3 regions of the Pseudomonas sp. ChxA genome follow, and region 2 is predicted to be linked to each of the others. Evidence: predicted binding sites of a transcription regulator. Region 2 holds the regulator's gene; each other region holds the start of a gene.
The links. The regulator sigma-54, encoded in region 2, starts transcription at its own class of promoters, with help from an activator protein. The targets are predictions, from matches to a motif close to ANTGGCATNNANNTTGCTNT.
Positions count from the first base shown of each region.

Region 1: glnA (glutamate--ammonia ligase) is a predicted target of sigma-54. The motif match lies at 901-920, and genes of this name have one in related genera.
Region 3: P5706_RS02545 (circularly permuted type 2 ATP-grasp protein) is a predicted target of sigma-54. The motif match lies at 1,218-1,237, and genes of this name have one in related genera.

Region 1 is NZ_JARPMK010000001.1:361,094-363,363, reverse strand. It holds gene thiI (tRNA uracil 4-sulfurtransferase ThiI) at 1-686, opposite strand, end outside; gene glnA (glutamate--ammonia ligase) at 1,021-2,270, shown strand, end outside.
Region 2 is NZ_JARPMK010000002.1:510,622-512,891, reverse strand. It holds gene ptsN (PTS IIA-like nitrogen regulatory protein PtsN) at 1-272, opposite strand, end outside; gene hpf (ribosome hibernation-promoting factor, HPF/YfiA family) at 282-587, opposite strand; gene P5706_RS28035 (RNA polymerase factor sigma-54) at 663-2,156, opposite strand.
Region 3 is NZ_JARPMK010000001.1:603,224-605,493, reverse strand. It holds gene P5706_RS02545 (circularly permuted type 2 ATP-grasp protein) at 1-1,184, opposite strand, end outside; gene P5706_RS02540 (transglutaminase family protein) at 1,375-2,270, opposite strand, start outside.

The sequences.
Region 1 (2,270 bases), on a different contig from region 2:
ATAAAGTGCGCGACTTCCATCACGCCCAATTCGTGTGCACGCCCGCCCAGGTTAAAGAAGCAGAAGTGGCTCATCAGGCCGCGGCGCATGATCTGGTAGGCCGCCACCGTGGAATCGAAACCGCCGGACATGAGTACCAGGGTCTGTTCCAGTGCGCCCAGCGGGTAGCCGCCGATGCTGTTGTGCTGGCTGTGGATCACAAACAACCGTTGGTCGCGAATTTCCATGCGCACTTCAATTTGCGGCGCTTTAAGGGAAATTCCGGCGGCGCCGCACTCGCGACGCAGCTTGCTGCCGACGTATTTCTCTACATCCATGGAGCTGAAGGTGTGCTTGCCGGCACGCTTGCAGCGCACCGAAAAGATCTTGCCTTCCAGCGACTCGCCGTAGTGCTGTTTGCACTTTTCGGTGATGTCGTCGAAGTCGCCCAACGGGTATTCATCCACCTGCAGGAAATGCGCGATGCCCGGCATGCAGCTCAGGCGCTCGGTCATGTCCTTCAAGGCTTTGGCGTCGGTAATGCGGGTTTCCAGCTCGAGGTTGTCCCACACGCCATTCACCACCACAGCCGGGTCCAGGTCGCGGAGCACGGCACGGATGTTCTTGGCCAACTGACGGATGAAACGCGTCCGTACCGGTCGGCTTTTGATGGTGATCTCGGGGAAGACTTTTACGATTAATTTCATGGAAACAGCGCGCGCCGGGCCTGCTGAAAAAGGGGGGCGCGGATTATAGCGGAAATCGCTCAAGGTTTAACCAGTTAATATGCATCACAGGCGCAACGCACCAAAACGGGTCATTTGCGCAAATTAACGCTACATTGCAGTGCGTTATTTATTCCGCTTCAGCGGATTGCACCGTTATAGGGGCCATTTTGAAGCAAAAAGGCCATGTTGGCGCACTGGCATGCAATTTGCTCTCTTGTGAGGCAGGTTGCCTTGGTCGAGTATTCGCGCCGGCATCACCCACATTCTAAGGGCTAACTCCACTACCCCAGCCCGAAGCCACCCGGAGGACACCATGTCGAAGTCGGTTCAACTCATCAAAGATCATGACGTTAAATGGATTGATCTGCGCTTCACGGACACTAAAGGTACTCAGCACCACGTGACCATGCCGGCTCGCGACGCGCTGGATGATGCTTTCTTCGAAGAAGGCAAAATGTTCGACGGTTCCTCCATTGCCGGTTGGAAAGGCATCGAAGCTTCCGACATGATCCTGATGCCGGACGACAGCACTGCCGTACTCGACCCGTTCACCGAAGACCCAACTCTGATCATCGTCTGCGACGTGATCGAGCCTTCGACCATGCAAGGCTACGACCGCGACCCACGTGCGATCGCCAAGCGTGCCGAGGAATACCTGAAGTCGACCGGTATCGGCGACACCGTATTCGTAGGCCCGGAGCCAGAATTCTTCATCTTTGATTCGGTCAAGTTCAAGTCCGACATCTCCGGCTCCATGTTCAAAATCTTCTCCGAACAAGGTTCGTGGATGTCCGACCAGGACATCGAAGGCGGCAACAAAGGCCACCGTCCAGGCGTCAAAGGTGGTTACTTCCCAGTTCCGCCGTTCGACCACGACCACGAAATCCGTACCTCCATGTGCAACGCCATGGAAGAAATGGGCCTGGTCATCGAAGTTCACCACCACGAAGTGGCGACTGCCGGCCAGAACGAAATCGGCGTGAAGTTCAACACCCTGGTAGCCAAGGCTGACGAAGTTCAGACCCTGAAGTACTGCGTACACAACGTGGCTGATGCCTACGGCCGTACCGCTACCTTCATGCCTAAGCCACTGTACGGCGATAACGGTTCGGGTATGCACGTTCACCTGTCCATCGCCAAAGATGGCAAGAACACCTTCGCTGGCGAAGGTTATGCCGGCCTGTCCGACACTGCCCTGTACTTCATCGGCGGTATCATCAAGCACGGTAAGGCCCTGAACGGCTTCACCAACCCGTCGACCAACTCCTACAAGCGTCTGGTCCCAGGTTTCGAAGCACCGGTAATGCTGGCCTACTCGGCACGTAACCGTTCCGCTTCGATCCGTATTCCTTACGTGTCCAGCCCTCGCGCTCGCCGTATCGAAGCTCGCTTCCCGGACCCGGCAGCCAACCCATACCTGGCCTTCGCTGCGCTGGTAATGGCTGGCCTGGACGGTATCCAGAACAAGATCCACCCAGGCGACGCCGCCGACAAAAACTTGTACGACCTGCCGCCTGAAGAGGCCAAAGAGATCCCACAAGTGTGCGGCAGCCTGAAAGAAGC
Region 2 (2,270 bases):
TCGAAATCGATTTTCTCCTGCAGGTGCAATAGCGCACTGACGGGAGACGTGCAGCCTTCAAGGCGGCAGTGAGGAATGGCGATGCCGTTGCCAAAACCGGTGGAGCCCAGTTTTTCACGGTCAATCAGGGCCTTGAACACGACTTGCTCATCCAGCTCAGGCACTTCACGGCTGATCAGGTTGGCGATGTGTTCGAGGGCTTTCTTCTTACTGCCGCCCGGCGCGTTCACGAGGGAACGGCCGGGGGTCAGGATGGTTTCAAGTTGGATCATGGGGGAGAGTTAACGACCTGTACCTTGCATCAGGTGCAGATTCTTTTCCTTATGCTTTAAGAGTTGGCGGTCAAGCTTGTCGGTGAGCAAGTCGATCGATGCATACATGTCTTCATGCTCGGCCTTGGCCTGCACTTCACCACCTGGAATCTGGAGGGTCGCTTCAATTTTCTGCTGAAGCTTGTCGACCTTCATGATGACCTCCGCGTTGGTGATCTTGTCAAAATGGCCCTCAAGCTTCTTCAGCTTCTGCACGACATAGTCGCGAAGTGGTGGGGTGACTTCCACATGTTGTCCACTGATGTTGACTTGCATACAGCTTCTCCTTCGTTGCCAGTGCATAAAGCGGTGGGTAGGAATACCCACCACTGGAACGCTATGGCCCGCCCGTCACATCAAACGCTTACGCTCGCTGGAAGGCGCGATCCCGAGGGACTCGCGGTACTTGGCGACGGTTCGACGGGCGACCTGAATGCCTTGTGCCTCCAGTAAACCAGCGATCTTACTGTCACTCAATGGCTTTTTCTGATTTTCCGCCGCAACCAGTTTTTTGATGATCGCGCGGATCGCCGTGGACGAGCATTCGCCGCCTTCGGAGGTGCTGACGTGGCTGGAGAAAAAGTATTTCAGTTCATAAATACCCCGTGGGGTATGCATGAATTTCTGCGTGGTCACCCGTGAAATCGTCGATTCATGCATACCTACCGCTTCGGCAATGTCATGCAGAACCAGTGGCTTCATCGCCTCATCGCCATATTCCAGGAAGCCGCGCTGGTGCTCGACGATCTGGGTGGCCACTTTCATCAGGGTTTCGTTACGGCTTTGCAGGCTCTTGATGAACCAGCGCGCTTCCTGCAATTGGTTGCGCATGAAGGTGTTGTCGGCGCTGGTGTCGGCGCGGCGTACAAAGCCTGCATATTGTGGGTTGACCCGCAGGCGTGGCACCGATTCCTGGTTCAACTCCACGAGCCAGCGTTCGTTGTCTTTGCGCACGATCACGTCGGGCACGACATATTCGGCTTCGCTGGACTCGATCTGCGAGCCCGGACGCGGGTTGAGGCTCTGCACCAGCTCGATGACCTGGCGCAGGTCGTCTTCCTTGAGCTTCATGCGGCGCATCAATTGGCTGTAGTCGCGGCTGCCCAGCAAGTCGATGTAGTCGGTGACCAGGCGCTGGGCTTCGGCGAGCCAAGGGGTCTTGGCCGGTAGTTGGCGCAGTTGCAGCAACAAGCATTCGCTCAAGGTGCGAGCGCCAATGCCGGCAGGCTCGAACTGTTGGATGCGATGCAGGACGGCTTCGATTTCGTCCAGCTCGATGTCCAGTTCCGGGTCGAACGCTTCCAGAATCTCGTCGAGCGTCTCGTCCAGGTAGCCCTGGTTGTTGATGCAGTCGATCAGGGTTACGGCGATCAGGCGATCGGTGTCGGACATCGGCGCCAGGTTCAGTTGCCACAGCAAATGGCTCTGCAGGCTTTCACCTGCGGACGTGCGGGTGGTGAAGTCCCACTCGTCGTCGTCATTGCTGGGCAGGCTGCTGGCGCTGGTCTGGTACACGTCTTCCCAGGCGGTGTCGACGGGAAGCTCGTTGGGAATGCGTTCGTTCCATTCGCCTTCCTCAAGGTTATCCACCGTAGGGGCGGTTTCCTGATAGGAAGGTTCCTGCACGTCGGCGTTGGGTTTTTGCTCGATGTTATCGGCCAGCGGGTCTGCATTATCGAAGTCGTCGCCTTCTTCCTGGCGTTCGAGCATCGGATTGGACTCCAGGGCCTCCTGGATTTCCTGTTGCAGGTCCAGGGTCGACAATTGGAGCAGGCGGATGGCCTGTTGCAGCTGCGGTGTCATCGTCAGCTGCTGGCCCATTCTCAGGACTAGCGATGGTTTCATGGCAGGGGCTTAACACCTTATTCGCCGGCGCAATGCGCCATCCACGACAGGGCGCGTGAGCGCCAAACATAAGCAAATTATATGCCTGATATCAGGGGCTTTGCCTAGAGCGCG
Region 3 (2,270 bases), on a different contig from region 2:
CGTTGCTCTTCGTTCAAATCGCGACCGAATACCGGTGCGAAGCTTTGCGAAGGAAACGCTGGTTTGATCAGCAATTCCGGCAGTTTTTCCAAGGCTTCGGCCAGCACCGGTGCCTCGCCGCACCACCAGGTGGCGATGGACGGCAGGATCAGTTCCTCACCAAACAGAAACTCGTTGATCTTTGGCAGAAAGCCAAGCAAACCGGGCGACTCCAGCACGCCGCTGCCCAAGGCATTGGCCACCAGCACATTGCCCTGGCGCACCGCATCCAGCAGGCCGGGCACGCCCAGGGCCGAGTCGGTGCGCAACTCCAGCGGGTCGCAGAAATCGTCGTCCAGGCGCCGCATGATCGCGTGCACCCGGCGCAGGCCGCTGAGGGTTTTGAGGAACACCGTGCTGTCACGCACCGTGAGGTCGCCGCCTTCTACCAATGGGTAGCCGAGCTGGCGTGCGAGGTAGAGGTGTTCGAAATAGCTTTCGTTGAAACGCCCCGGCGTGAGCAGCACGATCAGCGGCGGCTGGTCATCACCGGGCGCCTGACGGGCCAGGGTTTCCTGGAGCGTGCGGAAGAAACCCGTGAGGTGTTGAACCTGCAAATCACGGTACAGATCCGGGAATGCACGGGACACGATGGTGCGGTTTTCCAGCGCGTAACCTGCGCCCGAGGGCGCCTGGGTACGGTCGGCGGTGACCCACCAACGGCCATCCGGGGTGCGCGCCAGGTCCACGGCATACAGGTGCAGAAACGCGCCGTCCGGCGGCTGAATGCCCTGGCACGGCCATAGGAAGTTGTTGTGCCCAAACACCAGCTCGGCCGGCAACAGGCCTTCTTTGATAAGGCGCTGCGGGCCGTACAGGTCGGCCAGCACGGCATTGAGCAAACGCGCCCGTTGGGCGATGCCGGCCGACAGGTGCTGCCACTCATCGGCGGCCAGCACATGGGGCAGCAAGTCCAGTTCCCACGGGCGGTCGGCGCCTTTGGGGTCGGCGTAGACGTTGTAGGTCACGCCGTTTTCCTGGATCTGCCGGGTCAGCAACGCCTGGCGCTGGGCCAGTTGCACGGGCGTACTGCGTTGCAGGTGATCGAGCAGGCGCTGCCAATGGGCACGCACCGCGCCACTGTCGTCGAGCAGTTCGTGATAGGTGCCCGCAGTGAGCGGGTAACGGTCGAGCAAGTCGGGCATGGAACGCTCGGCAGAGGCAAGGGAAGTCAGTTTAAATCAAATTCACTGCAATCTAATGTGGGAGCCGGCTTGTTGTGGCGAGGGAGCTTGCTCCCGTTCGACTGCGTAGCAGTCGCCTGCTTTGGGGGCGCTTCGCACCCCAGCGGGAGCAAGCTCCCTCGCCACAAAAGCCATCCCTCATTTGGATTGGTTATTTCTTATTGGGGAAACGCCGCAAATCCAGGGTCATTGGTAGTTCATCGTTAATCACCAAAGGCGGTACCGGCAATTTGCCTGGGCTGTGGCCGAGGCGGAAAAACCGCGCCATGCGCCGGCTCTCGGCCTCATTGGCATTCACCGGCAAGCTGTCGTAATTGCGCCCACCCGGATGCGCGACGTGGTACTGGCAGCCGCCCAGGGAGCGTTGCATCCAGGTGTCGAGCACATCGAACACCAACGGTGCGTGCACCGCGATGGTCGGCTGCAAACAGTTGGCCGGTTGCCAGGCGCGATAACGCACACCGGCGACAAACTCGCCGATACGCCCGGTCGGCTGCAACGGCACCGGGATGCCGTTGCAGGTCAGCAGGTAGCGTTGCGGCGCCAAGCCGCTTAACTTCACCTGCAAGCGTTCCAGGGATGAGTCCACGTAACGCACCGTGCCACCCACGGCGCCTTCTTCGCCCAGCACGTGCCAAGGCTCCAACGCCTGGCGCAACTCCAGTTCGATGCCGCTGACGGCGTAGTCGCCGACCTTGGGGAAACGAAACGCCAGGTGCGCGGCAAACCATTCGGCGCGCAGCGGGTAACCAGCAGCGTTGAGCTCGACGATCACGTCGGCAAAATCCTGCTCGATAAAGTGCGGCAGCAAAAAGCGATCGTGCAGCTCAGTGCCCCAACGCGCCAGTTTTGGCGGTGCATACGGTTCGCGCCAGAAACGCGCGACCAAGGCGCGCAGCAGCAATTGCTGGGTGAGGCTCATGCGCGCATGGGGCGGCATTTCAAATGCACGCAATTCCAACAGGCCCAGGCGGCCCGTGGCGCCGTCGGGCGAATAGAGTTTGTCGATGCAGAATTCGGCGCGATGGGTGTTGCCGGTCACGTCGA